DNA from 4 places in the Kocuria sp. MNB10 genome. Region 4 is predicted to be linked to each of the others. Evidence: riboswitches for the same ligand, from Rfam matches in the RefSeq annotation. Region 4 holds a riboswitch; each other region holds the start of a gene.

Region 1 (3,200 bases), 1.2 Mb from region 4:
GCGCCAGGGTCGCGGCGGTGAGGGCGATGAGCAGCCCGGCCGAGTCGGTGAACATGTGCCCGGCATCGGCCAGCAGCGCCAGGCTGCCCGAGACCACCGCACCGATGATCTCGGCGACCATAATCGTGGCGGTGATGGCGAACACCACTGCCAGTTTCCCCCTCCGCCCGGCGCCGGCGTGGGAATGATCGTGCTCGCCGCTCATACCGGAATCTCCTGGGTGGTGGCGTCATCGGCGAGGGCCTCGGCGGCGCACTCGGGTGTCCCGCACCGGCACACCGGTTCGACGGTGAGGATAGTGCCCAGCAGGTCCTCCAACGCGTGGGCCAGCTTGGGGTCCGAGAGTTCATAGCGCACGTTGCGCCCCACCGGCACGCCCACGACCAACCCGCAGTCGCGCAGACAGGCCAGGTGGTTGGACACGATCCGCCGGCTCACCCCGATCCGGGCCGCCAGTTCCGAGGGCACCGCTGGGCCCTGCTGCAGCTGCAGCAGCACCGCGGCCCGGGTGGGATCGGCCAGTGCTTTGCCGAAACGGGACATCGCCGCGACCGGGGACAAGATCCTCATCCAATAACCGTACAGCAGAATCTGTATCAAAGGAGATGAGGGGCTTCCCTTGATGATCGGGCAATGTCCAGCTCGTATTCATACGGTGAGGGCGGACGGGGGTGCCGTCCGCCACTGCGGCATCCCCGTCCCCCGAGCCATCGCTGCACCCTAAGGGCTCTCGCTCCAATGCCGAGGCGGAGCAGGATAAGCACTGCCCGCGTCCAGCGGAAGACAGGGCAAGGCCATGAGCACTCTCCGATCCTCTCCGCAGGACTGCTCCCCGTGTGCCGATTCGCTGGCGTGTGCACATCGACAGGATCGTGGCAATCGTTCGAGTCTGCGGCTACAGCTGCGGAGTGCACCCATGCGGTCCATCCGAGTGCACCCATGCGGTCCATCGACGATGATCCTGGCGGGGCACTCCGCACCTGACGGATGAGCCCACCGGCCGGCCTTCACCACATCGGCGAGACTCACCGGTAGGTGTAGTACCCGTCGACGGGCATGGCGTTGACGGAGTGGACGAAGGTGCCCTGGGTCGGGTTCAGCGCCGAGACCATCTTGCCGCCACCGATGTAGATGCCGATGTGGTTGCCGCCGTTCTGGGACACCAGGTCACCAGGCTGCGGGTTGGACGTCGGGGTGGCGGCGGCGATCTGCTGGAAGCTGGTGCGGGGGATGTCGATGCCGTTCTGGGCGTAGACCCAGCCGGTGAATCCGGAGCAGTCCCAGGCCCCGAAGGAGGTCCCGCCCCAGACGTAGCCGGTGCCCACGCCCTGCATGGCCGTGCCCACGATGCCGCCGGCGGCCGGGGCGATCTCGGTGATGGCGGTGGACTGCGGGCTCACGCTCGAGGTGGCGGCGCTCTGCTGCGGGGCCGGGGCTTGGTCGACGGGGGCGGCGGGCTGCGCGGCGACCGGGGCCGGGGTGGTGTAGGAGGCCAGATCGGCCATCGCCGAGGCCGGAGCCGCATAGGAGGACCCGGAGGCGGCGGGGATCTCGGCGTAGGCCTGGGCCGGAGCGATGGAGCCCACCAGCGCTGCGCCGGCGGCGGCGACGACGGTGGTGGTACGCACGGCGCGCGAGGAGGTCTGGGCGCGGTGACGGGCAGTGTGCTGCTTGAAAAGCGACATGGTGGAGTTCCTCCCTTTGCCTACGAGGTGAGCTGTCGGATGCGGGTGGGAGACACCCGGCCGCAGAACGCACGCGCTCTGAGACTTAACCCCAAGGCCCCGGTACACCGGGACCGGTAATGGTTCCCCCGCTTCTGCCAAGCGATTTCTCTTCAGGAACCCCGAGCACCGGCAGAACTCGGCGATGTGCCACGAGGGCGCCGACAGGATCAGTGGTCGGCACGCACTGAAGAGTACAAGGAGATTACGAAACAATCACAATCCGATTCGGGAATGTATAGAGATCGTAAAGAAGTGGTCAAGGCTTGATGAAGACCTGAATTGTTGTCGGCTTTTTCCTGTTAATTTCCCGAGAAAGGCGGGGCGCTCTGCGCTTTGAGTGAGGTGGCTTGTTGGTGCGTGGACGCTGCGCGGGGAGTCGTCGCCCACACAGCGGTGGGGACAGGAGCCACTTCAAAAGGCGCGGCGGGTGGATCGAGAGCGAAGCCCGCGGCCATCCTGGGATATTTCGCGCTGCATCAAGCCCCGGAAATTTGGGCTCTGTCCATGCTCGCACTGACTGGCGGAACGTTAGCCAGCGTTGTGGTCGAGGAGATGCCCGACCAAGCCCACGAAGGCGACACCAGCGTGCCGGGACCGATCCTGCTCACCGGCGGAGTTGCGCTGTTCGCCGCGATCTCCGTCTACCTCGGTTCCTGAGAAGCCGTGCGCCCCGGCGTCCTCGTCTCGGGGCGCCGACGCGTGCCGACCGTGCTCAGTGGGCGCAGTTGGGACCGCATCCACCGCAGTGTGCACCGTCCTCGGCGGTGAGGACCGCAACGGGAGTGCAGCAGGCGTCTCCGCGCCAGGCCTCCAGCCCCTCCTTGACCGCCACGGCGGCGATCACCAGCGCAGCCAGCGGGTCGGCCCAGGACCAGCCCAGGGTGCTGTTGAGCACCAGGCCTACCAGCAGCACGGCGGAGAGGTAGGTGCACAGCAGGGTCTGCTTGGAATCGGCCACCGCAGAAGCAGAGCCCAGCTCCCGGCCGGTGCGGCGTTCGAACCAGGACAGGAACGGCATGATGAGCAGGCTCACCGCGGCCAGGGCGATCCCGACCGGGGAGTGTTCCGGCTCGGCGGCCCCGAGCAGGGCGCGGATCGCATCGACGGTGACGAAGGCAGCCAGGCCGAAGAAGGAGAACGCGATCACCCGCATCGCCACCTTTTCCCGTCGGTGCGGGTCCGGGGCGGCGAACTGCCACGCCACCGCCGCCGCGGAGAGGACCTCCACGATCGAGTCCAGGCCGAAGCCGATCAGCGCCGAGGAGGAGGCGATGGTGCCGGCGGTCAGGGCGATGACCGCCTCGAGCACGTTGTAGGTGATGGTGCCGGCCACGATCCAGCGCACCCTGCGGTGCAGCACCGCCCGGCGTGCATCGGCGATGGGCTTGGGGTCCAGGGTCAGGGAGGTCATGTGCAGGTGCATCCTTCCGGGGAGCAGCAGGTCGGGTCCACGGTGACCACCAGCTCCAGCAG
Region 2 (3,200 bases), 630 kb from region 4:
TCGGCGCAGGTGGCCTCGCAGCGCCGACAGGCCTCCGCGCAGATCCGGCAGTGCTCGTGCATCGAGGCGTGCTTCTCGCACTCGTCCGCGCAGGCCTTACAGGCCATCTGGCAGGCCCGGATCGCATCCAGGGTGATGTTCGCGTCGTAGCCGGTGTGCCGGGAGAGAACCCGCCCGGTGGCCTCGCACAGATCCGCGCAGTCCAAGTTGGTGCGGATGCACTTGGTCAGCTCCGCGACCATGTCCTCGGACAGGCACGCGTCGGCGCAGGCGGTACAGGTCTGGGCGCACTGGAAACAGGCCTCGATGCAGGCGGCTAGCTTCTCCTCGTCCACCCCGCCCAGGTCCTTCGGGTAGGTCTCCAGCATCGACGTCACATGATGAGTCATGGCTTGCTCCTTCGTCGGTTCGGCCGAGGAGACGAACCGGCCGGAGCCAATCCGCCATACAACCGACAGCAAACTGCGGATCTGGCCGGATGAAGCACTTACTCCTTGAAGATTCCGTGAAGAAATCCCGAGAGCGAGGCGCGCGCCACGCCACGCATCCATTTCCTTTTGTGAAAGATGCATAGGAACCATGAAGATCTCATGAAGAAATCTCTCTCGCGCCGCCGGAAGAGAACGACTTCCTGAAAATAGCCTGGATGATTTCCTAGCCTTTTCTTACCAATCCCTGTGGGGCGGCAGGGGCTGGCAGCTGCGCTCTTGCACCCCTCTGACGGAGCCGCAGGTACAGGAGGGCCTGGGCGCACACCGCGTAAATCCGCTAGTCGCCGTCAGATATGCACCTCTTCGGCAGCAATGTGCTGGGGCGCGAGTAGAAGGCGGCCGCCGCCTCGGCTGTCACTCCCGAGCGTCTCTCCGTCCCGCTCGGCGGTGAAACAAGGGGGGAGGAGCGGCCGTAACCGTAACGTGACTTTTCCGTTATCTGTTCGCTACTGTCCTCTGCGTGCCGATCGCCGATCCGGTTGGCATCCCCGGGTACATCGCCGAATTCTGCCGGTGCCCGGGGTCCGCTGAAAAGACATCGCTTGGCAGAAGCGGGGGAACCATACACGGTCCCGCCCTTGGGGCCTGGGGGTTAAGCCGGCCGGACGCGCGCGTCCGCCCGGCCGGGTGTCTCCCACCCGCATCCGACAGCTCACCTCGCAGGCAAAGGGAGGAATCCACTCATGCCCATGTTCCAGCGCCGTACTGCTCGCCACCGCGCCCAGACCCCGTCCCGCCTCGTTCGCCGCACCACTCTCGCAGCCGCCGCTGGTGCGACGGTGCTCGGCTCGGTGGCACCCGCCCAGGCCTACGCCGAGCTACCGACCCCCTCGAACACCGCCTCCTCCACCCCCGCCCCCGTGGTGGCGACCCTGGCCTCGTCCCCCGCCGCGGCCCCGATCGTCCCGGCAGCCACCCCGGCCCCTGGGGCGCAGGCGGCCTCGACGCCGCAGATGGCCTCGGCCTCGGATGTTTCCGTCCAGTCCACCGACACTACTGCTGTCTCCACTTCCGGGAGCGGGCTCGTGGGCACCGCCATGCAGGGTGTGGGCGGTGGTTACGTCTGGGGTGGTACCGCCTTCGGCGCCTGGGACTGCTCCGGGTTCACCCAGTGGGTCTACGCCCAGAACGGCATCGAGATCCCCCGCACCAGCCAGGCCCAGTGGGCGGCTGGTACCCCGACCGCCAACCCCCAGCCCGGTGACCTTGTCGTCCAGAACGGTGGCGGCCACATCGGGGTCTACCTGGGCGGCGGCAAGATGATCTCCGCGCTGAATCCGACCCAGGGCACCTTCGTCCACGACGTCAACGCCATGCCCGTGGTCGGCTACGTCACCTTCCGCTGACCCACACCACTGGATGCCTTGGGCATCCACCCAGGGGCTCCCGGAGAAGCCGCCCCCGTGCTGTGGGGGCCCTGTCAACGACAGGGCCCCCACAGCACGGGATCTCATCCCGCAGTCCAGGCCTGGTTGCCAACGCAGGTCACCGCGTAGCTGGCTTCTGGGCAACAAAGCGTAGAATCCGCCCACCGAAGGACAACCGGAGGGCGAGGAGCTCCAGGCCGACCTGGTCGAGAACTGGTTCGAAGGCTCCGGGGTCGATGAGTCGGTGGGGAGAGCGATCGGCCCGGTGCACCAAGGAGGCCATCCGTGAGGCAAGCAGGTCGTATCCCACCAATGCCCCGCCCGGCCGCAAAACCCGGGACCCCTCGACCACCGCGTGTTCCCACTCGATGACGTGGTGGAGCATCAGGAAGCTCACAACCGTGTCAAATGACTCGTCCTCGAAGGGCAGGCGGGTGGCGTCGGCCTGACAGGCCTCAGCATGGGGGAATCTGACAAGGCATTGCTGCGCAACCTCAACCATCACCGGGTCGGCGTCGGTCGTAGTGAGCCGCACCCAAGGGTTGGCTTGGACGATCGCTTCGGCCATCGCCCCGCTGCCCCCGCCGATTTCCAGCACGTTCCCGGTGACGGGGAAGCCTTGGGTCGCCCAGGGGACCATTCGCCGGGCCAAAAGACTCCATGGCGCACTGCGGCAGCACGAAGCTTCTAGAGCGGACATCCTCGGCATGGACTCCCCCTCCCGGTGCATCCGGATCGTGTGCGCCGAGCCTAGTTCCACGATCGACAGCAGTGAACCGGCTCGGCAAGGACGAGGCGACCTCGCTATGCACACCGCCCGGGGTGGGCGCGGCCGCTGATTCGAGGAAGCTAGGTCCCTGGCCTCCGGACCCCCACCCATGCCCCCTCACGCGGGGTCAGCAATGATGTCGCCTCCGGCGGCTATACCTGCTCTCATGGGCAGGGATCAGATCTCCAAGCACAGGGAACATCGCAAGAACGAACATCGCGACATACCAACACGCCCCGTGGGGCGCTCGGCGTGATCGCCCTGGTGGACGTGAACAACTGCTACGTGTCCTGCGAACGTCTTTTCGACCCGTCCCTGCTCGGCAAGCCCACTGTGGTGCTGAGCAACAACGACGGGTGTGTGGTCGCCCGCTCCGCCGAAGCCAAGGCCCTGGGGATCCAGATGGGAGATCCGTGGTTCAAGATCGCCGCCGATGCCCGCCGGTGGGGCTTGCAGCGTAGATCCTCGAACTACCCGCTCTACGCCGATCTCTCCCAACGCACCATGGCTCTGCTGGACCGCTACGCCCAGGCACAGGAGATCTACTCGATCGACGAGTGCTTCCTGACCCCT
Region 3 (3,200 bases), 450 kb from region 4:
TCCACTGAACCCGTCACGGGACAGTCTTGACCGGTGCCTAGTTGTCCCATGGCAGCGGAGGCGATGGTCGCGCTCTTGCCGGAGGGCGAGCTCAGCGAGGTGACCGTGCGCTCAGCGGACGGAGCGGCCGGCGTAGCTGGCTTTGGGGCAGAAGCGACGGCGGTCCTCGGGCCAGCCTGCGCGGCTGGTTCCCGGGCGGGAACCGCCACCGGGGCAGGCTCGGTGACAGGCTCCGGGACCGTCTGGACGACTGGTTCTTGAATAGCTGCTTCTTGGACAACTGGCTTCGCGGCGAGTGTGTTGGCCGGTGCGTTGGCCGAAACGGGCGTGGCGGCCGGCGCCGGAACGGCCCCACCGGGTGCCACAACGGCCGGAACATCGAGCTTCTGCTCGGTCTTCTTATGCTCGGCCTTCTTCTGCTCGGTCTTCTGGTCGGTCTGCTTCTCGGCTGTGGTCACGTGGGCGACCGGCTCCAGGGACGGGGTGGGCGCTGCGGTGGGGGTGGCGGCAGCGACGGCCGACAGCGGAGCCTCAGCGGAGGCATCCGGGGCCGGGGTGGCCTGCACCGAGACGGTGGTGGCCAGGGCCAGCCCGGAGAAGGCGGCGACGGCGGCCACGGTGCGGGCCTTGCCGGTGAGGAGGGAGGTGATGCCGTTGGGGGAGGTCAGGTCACGAGTCATGAGGAGTTGTGCAGGCTTTCTGGCGGGCCGGGCGGATCTGCCGGAACGGTGCGGTGACAGCACGGAGCACCCCGCTCGGGGGCGCAAGATGTCGCGGGGTCCGGCAGAGCGGGCCCCGGATCAGGAGCACCGCGCACGGCGGAGAAGTGGAGGAACGGTGTGGTGTCTGCAGGGGAGGAAAAACTCACTCGCGAGGCAGGAATTCCCTGGATCAGCAGCTGCAACAACCGGGGCCCTCCGCAGCGACTCAGGCCGTTGCGGAGGGCGCACCGGGTCAGCGGTAGGTGTAGTACCCGTCCACCGGCATGGCGTTGACGGAGTGGACGAAGGTGCCCTGGGCGGGGTTCAGGGCGGAGATCATTTTGCCCCCGCCGATGTAGATGCCGATGTGGGCCCCGCCGTTCTGGGAGACGAGGTCTCCGGGCTGCGGGTTGGTCGTGGGGGTGGCCGCGGCGATCTGCTGGAAGCTGGTGCGGGGGATCTCGATGCCGTTCTGGGCGTAGGCCCACTTCGTGAATCCGGAGCAGTCCCAGGCGCCGAAGGCGGTCCCGCCCCAGACGTAGCCGGTGCCGGCGCCCTGCATCGCGGTGCCCACAATCCCGGACGCGCCGGTGATCTCGGTGATCTCCGTCGACTGGGTGGACACCGTCGCGGTCGAAGCGCTCTGCTCAGGAGCCGCCGAGGCCTGGGGGGAGACGGCCTGGGGGGCAACGACGGCCCGGGGGGCTGTCGAAGAGTAGGCCGCCAGAGCGGACGCGGGGGCCGAGTAGGCAGTGGCGGTGTCCGTCGGGACCTCGGCGTAGGCCTGAGCCGGGGCGATGGAGCCGATCACTGCCGCACCTGCGGCAGCCGCGACCGTGGTGGTACGCACCAGGGGCGAGGTGGTCTCGGCGCGGTGGCGGGCAGTACGGCGCTTAAAAATGGTCATGGGGTGTGTTCCTCCCTTTGCCTACGAGGTGAGCTGTCGGATGCGGGTGGGAGACACCCGGCCGCCCCGGACGCATGCGTTCCGGGTGACTTAACCCCTAGGTCCCGGACCCCAGGACCGAAAATGGTTCCCCCGCTTCTGCCAAGCGATTTCTCTTCAGGAACCCCGAGCACCGGCAGAATTCGGCGATGTGCACGAGGGCGCCGACCGGATCAATCAGCGGCACGCAGTGGACAGTAGCCCACTCATAACGAAAGTGTCACGTTTAGATCACGGCCCGGATTCTTTCTTCGGCCGGGTCTGAAAGCTTGGGCTGCCGACTCTGAAAAGGCCCGGCCCAGAAGCCGTGGGTTCGTCGCTCCTGTGGCTCCGCATCACGACTGGCGTCGCATCCAATGCCGTTTGACTAGGGGAAATGGCGTCAGTGCACGGCCCTGCATGGACACCACCCCCCAGGGCGAGGGGGTTTGGGGTCGTGGGCGGCCTTCAGTATCACGAGGGGTGGCACGGAGAAGACTTTGAGGATTCCTTGAGCTTTCCTTCAGATTGAGAAGTTTCGGGGATGCCGTTCTGGGCCGCGCAGCGCGATTTCTTCATGAAAACTCCATAATTGCCCGGATCCCCGGCGGAGAAGGCCGCCCGAGGGAGTAGCGCTGTGCGCCACTGTGGCCTGGATCTTCATCAAATCTTCAAGAATTTGGGGCGCGCCACACGGAAAAGGCAGTTTACTGTCGATGGTATGGCGGGCTGGTTCCGGCTGGTTCGTCTCCTCGAGGAAGCCGACGAAGGAGCAAGCCATGACCCATCACGTGAGTGCGATGCGGGAGGCCTACCCGAAGGACCTCGGCGGGGTGGACAAGGGGAAGCTGGCCGCCTGTATCCAGGCCTGTTTCCAGTGCGCCCAGACCTGTACCGCCTGCGCGGATGCCTGCCTGTCCGAGGACATGGTCGCCGAGCTGACCAAGTGCATCCGCACCAACCTCGACTGCGCGGACCTGTGCGAGGCCACCGGACGTGTGCTCTCGCGGCACACCGGCTACGACGCGAACATCACCTTGGATGCGATCAAGGCCTGCCAGATGGCCTGCAAGGCGTGTGCAGATGAGTGCGAGCAGCACGCGTCCATGCACGAGCACTGCCGGATTTGTGCCGAGGCCTGCCGGCGGTGCGAGGCCGCCTGCGCCGAACTGGTCGCCTCCCTGGGCTGAGTCTCGCCTCCCACAGACCCATCACCCGGGCGGCGGGGGCGGTGAGGACACCCGTGGCCACCGGGATCGGCGTCACGGGCCGGATCTCCTCTGCGGAGGGGGCCACCGCCATGACGCACCCGCCGCCTGGGTGATGGCCCCCTACCGGGGGTTCCGTGGAGAGCGGCTTCCGCGGGAACTTGGCCTTTTCTACAGGCTCAGACGCTGACCGGCGGATACCCGTGACGGGTCTCCGTCGGTGAAAGAGGATCCTGATGGGCTGATCGGGCCCGCCCGGAGGCGGGTTTCCTCTTCTCCCGCTCCCTGTTCAGTACAGCTCTACCCGCGCGGCTTGGGCGCACGTCGGGCACGGGCGGATTGCCGAGGCCGGCACATCGGGGTCGA
Region 4 (3,200 bases):
TCGGGGCGCGAACCGGCCGGGGCCTCGATGACCACGGAGGATTCGAGGAACGGTGCGCGATCCGTCACGTGCGCGAACTTGGCGCCGAACTCCCCGAAGCTGAGGTGCTCGGCGCGCCGGGACACGAGGCTGAAGGCCGCGCTGTCCCAGAAGGTGCTGGACCCACCGAGACCCAGCACGATCTCGTACCCCTCGGGCAGTGCGAAGAACTCGGCGAGGCGCTCCTGCACCTGCGCTACCAGGTTCTTGACCGGGGCCTGGCGGTGGGACGTACCCAGCAGTGTGCTGCCACCGCGTTCGAGCGCGGCCACCTGCTCGGCCCGCACCCGGGACGGGCCCGCGCCGAAACGGCCATCCGCGGGCAACAGGGACGGGGGGATCACGGGCATGCTGGTCACGAAGGCTCCTCTGGCGGGCGGTCGGGTGTGTCCCCCATTGTGCCCGCCCGGGGAGTCGATGGCGCGTTCGAGACGCCTGCCGCAAGGACACCCACTGGCTATAATTATCCTGAATCATTCAGACTAGGCTGAACGGCAGCCCCCACCGGGGGTCGTTGACCCGCGCGCTGTGGTGCGCAGAAATCTGAGGACGAACCATGAGCGGCGATCTGATCGACACCACCGAAATGTACTTGCGCACGGTGCTGGAGCTGGAGGAAGAGGGGATCACCCCCATGCGAGCCCGCATCGTGGAACGCCTGCACCACTCCGGCCCCACCGTGTCTCAGACCGTCTCCCGCATGGAGCGCGACGGCCTGCTCTCGGTCGCGCCGGACCGCTCCCTGCAACTCACCGAGGCCGGGCGCACCACCGCTGTGTCCGTGATGCGCAAGCACCGGCTCGCCGAACGACTCCTCGCGGATGTGGTGGGCCTGGACATGGCGCACGTCCACGAGGAGGCCTGCCGCTGGGAACACGTGATGAGTGAGCGCGTGGAACAGCGGCTCGTGAACCTCCTGGGGGATCCCGAGAACTCCCCGTACGGCACGCCCATCCCGGGGCGGGGCGAGCACAACGGCACCGGTGCCGCGGCCGAGGTCTTCGACGGCCTCACCCTGCTCGAGGTCGCCGGAGCCCAGGACTCCACGGAGTACGTAGTCCGGCTGCTGCCGGAAGTGGTGCAGGCGGATCAGGAACTCATCGAGATGCTCAGCTCCGCGGGCATCCTCACGGGCTCCAGGGTCACGGCCGAGATCAACCCCGGGAACGAGAATCGGGTCGTGGTGACCCGGGTCGATTCGGGAGTGTCCCTGGACCTGGACTCCGCCACCGCGCGCGCCATTCGGGTGGCCGCCGCCGAGGCCTGATCGCCGCTGCGTCTCTTCGCGGTTGCTTCCGGTGACGTCGGAACGCGACGCGCCGTGATCTTCGAGAAGTTGACCGTGACCTTTCGACTGTGTGGACAATCACGGGTGATCGGTGCGGTTTCGACCTTCGCTCACTGGGTGAGCCCTGTATCACCGCAGGTCAGGAGCTTTTTTCGTGGTGTGGGCTTTCGAGCGGGCGGGCGTGTTGAGGCGGCCGATTGATATCGACGGTCGTGGTAATCCACGGTGATTCATAACGACCGATGCCCGATGCGTGACCGGCTGTAATCAAAACGTGACATTTTCGTTATCCATCCTGTACAGTCATGCCCGTGCCGATCACTGGTCGGATCGCCACTCCCGAGCGTTCGCCGAGTTCTGCCATGCGCTCCGGGACCCGTACACAGAACATCCGCATGGCAGAAGCGGGGGAACCACTTCCGGGCTCGTTGCAATCCGACGGGTCCTTGGGGTCAAGCCAGCACGGCACCTAGGTGCGTGCGGCCGGATGTCTCCCATCCGAACCCGACAGCTCACCTCGTAGGCGCAGGGAGGAACACACATGTCTTTCATGAAGCAGAACTCTGCCCGGCACCGCGCCGAGACGCAGTCGCACCTCGTGCGTAACACCACAATCGGTACGGTCGTCGCTGGTGCCGCCGTGGTCGGCCTCGCGGCCCCCGCGCAGGCCTCGAGCGGTCCCATCGATCTGGGCTCCACGGCGTCCTACGGCTACCAGGCGTCCACCTCCTCGGTGCAGGCCTACAACGCGTCGTACACCATGCAGACCACCAACACCGTGGGCTCCGCCGCCAGCGTGAGCACCCAGTCGAACCACTCCACGGGTGGTCTGGTGGGCACCGCCTACCAGGGCATCGGCGGCGCGTACGTCTGGGGCGGCGTTGGCTTCAAGGCCTGGGACTGCTCCGGCTTCACCCAGTGGGCCTACGCCCAGAACGGCATCAACCTGCCCCGCACCACCTGGGCCCAGTTCGCCGCTGGCACCCCCACCTCCAACCCGCAGCCCGGCGATCTGGTCTCCCAGAACGGCGGCTCCCACGTGGGGATCTACATCGGCAACGGCCAGATGATCTCCGCTCTCAATCCCTCGCAGGGCACTCAGGTTCACTCCGTGAATGCCATGCAGCTGGATGGTTACTACACCTTCCGGTGACCCGGTGACACCGCGCGCGAGCATGATGCGCGGTCTACACCGAGCCACATTGCGGCCGGGTGTGCTGGCTGGGTCCCCGGACCTCGGCCGGCACACCGCGCCGGAACCACCTGAAAACCGAACGTAATCTCCCGCCCAAATCCGTGCACCGCTGCTGCGTCCTGACGGATGTGCCGGTCACCGCACACCTCCGTGCCCTGGGTGGACACGAACGTGTTAGGAAACCACACGAATGTCGAACGAAACCGCTCCTCACGCCGCCAAGGGCCTCTTCGCGGGTAAGGCCCGCACCGTCGCCGCCGTCGCGGCCTTCTCAGGTCTGGCCCTCGCGACCACCGTGTCCGTGCAGGCCACGCAGAATGCCTCCGAGCAGGCCCCCGCCGCCGCTGTGTCCGAGGCTCCCGCCTCCGATAACACCGTCTCCGCGGAGCCCGCAGCCAAGGCCGACAAGGCCCAGGAGAACGCTGCCAAGGAGCAGAAGGCCGCGAAGACCGAGAAGGCGCAGCCCGCCGCTCAGGCTCCCGCTCAGCCCTCCGTGGTCCAGGCCGCTCCCGTGGCCGACGTGACCCCGCTGCAGGCTCCCGCCGTTCCGGCTGCAGCCCCCACCGTCGTGACCGCTTCCGAGAACGTCACCTCGGTCGCCGAGCAGGCTCCGGTGGCCCAGGGCCGCCACGCCGCTCCCGCCACCGCTCAGACCGTTGCCAAGGAGGCCGCCGCCGA

Evidence for each region. A riboswitch is a leader RNA that binds a small molecule or an ion and turns the genes downstream of it on or off. The one in region 4 is predicted to bind cyclic di-AMP.
Region 1: it holds a riboswitch for cyclic di-AMP, as region 4 does, so the genes downstream of both, ACW9PK_RS10255 (C40 family peptidase) here and ACW9PK_RS02735 (C40 family peptidase) in region 4, are expected to answer to the same signal.
Region 2: it holds a riboswitch for cyclic di-AMP, as region 4 does, so the genes downstream of both, ACW9PK_RS05585 (C40 family peptidase) here and ACW9PK_RS02735 (C40 family peptidase) in region 4, are expected to answer to the same signal.
Region 3: it holds a riboswitch for cyclic di-AMP, as region 4 does, so the genes downstream of both, ACW9PK_RS04715 (C40 family peptidase) here and ACW9PK_RS02735 (C40 family peptidase) in region 4, are expected to answer to the same signal.

What each region holds. Positions count from the first base shown of each region.
Region 1 covers NZ_CM133411.1:2,240,107-2,243,306, reverse strand. Annotated here, with positions in the region: gene ACW9PK_RS10265 (cation diffusion facilitator family transporter) at 1-205, opposite strand, end outside; gene ACW9PK_RS10260 (ArsR/SmtB family transcription factor) at 202-570, opposite strand; gene ACW9PK_RS10255 (C40 family peptidase) at 1,026-1,685, opposite strand; cyclic di-AMP (ydaO/yuaA leader) riboswitch at 1,691-1,844, opposite strand; gene ACW9PK_RS10250 (hypothetical protein) at 2,232-2,384, shown strand; gene ACW9PK_RS10245 (cation transporter) at 2,440-3,138, opposite strand; gene ACW9PK_RS10240 (ArsR/SmtB family transcription factor) at 3,135-3,200, opposite strand, start outside.
Region 2 covers NZ_CM133411.1:1,243,480-1,246,679, forward strand. Annotated here, with positions in the region: gene ACW9PK_RS05580 (four-helix bundle copper-binding protein) at 1-389, opposite strand, end outside; cyclic di-AMP (ydaO/yuaA leader) riboswitch at 1,021-1,169, shown strand; gene ACW9PK_RS05585 (C40 family peptidase) at 1,175-1,837, shown strand; gene ACW9PK_RS05590 (class I SAM-dependent methyltransferase) at 1,977-2,738, opposite strand; gene ACW9PK_RS05595 (Y-family DNA polymerase) at 2,880-3,200, shown strand, end outside.
Region 3 covers NZ_CM133411.1:1,063,164-1,066,363, reverse strand. Annotated here, with positions in the region: gene ACW9PK_RS04720 (hypothetical protein) at 1-680, opposite strand, end outside; one part of gene ACW9PK_RS04725 (IS3 family transposase) at 1-8, shown strand, start outside; gene ACW9PK_RS04715 (C40 family peptidase) at 955-1,608, opposite strand; cyclic di-AMP (ydaO/yuaA leader) riboswitch at 1,615-1,806, opposite strand; gene ACW9PK_RS04710 (four-helix bundle copper-binding protein) at 2,406-2,816, shown strand.
Region 4 covers NZ_CM133411.1:613,668-616,867, reverse strand. Annotated here, with positions in the region: gene serC (phosphoserine transaminase) at 1-389, opposite strand, end outside; gene ACW9PK_RS02740 (metal-dependent transcriptional regulator) at 596-1,306, shown strand; cyclic di-AMP (ydaO/yuaA leader) riboswitch at 1,707-1,865, shown strand; gene ACW9PK_RS02735 (C40 family peptidase) at 1,869-2,480, shown strand; gene ACW9PK_RS02730 (NlpC/P60 family protein) at 2,713-3,200, shown strand, end outside.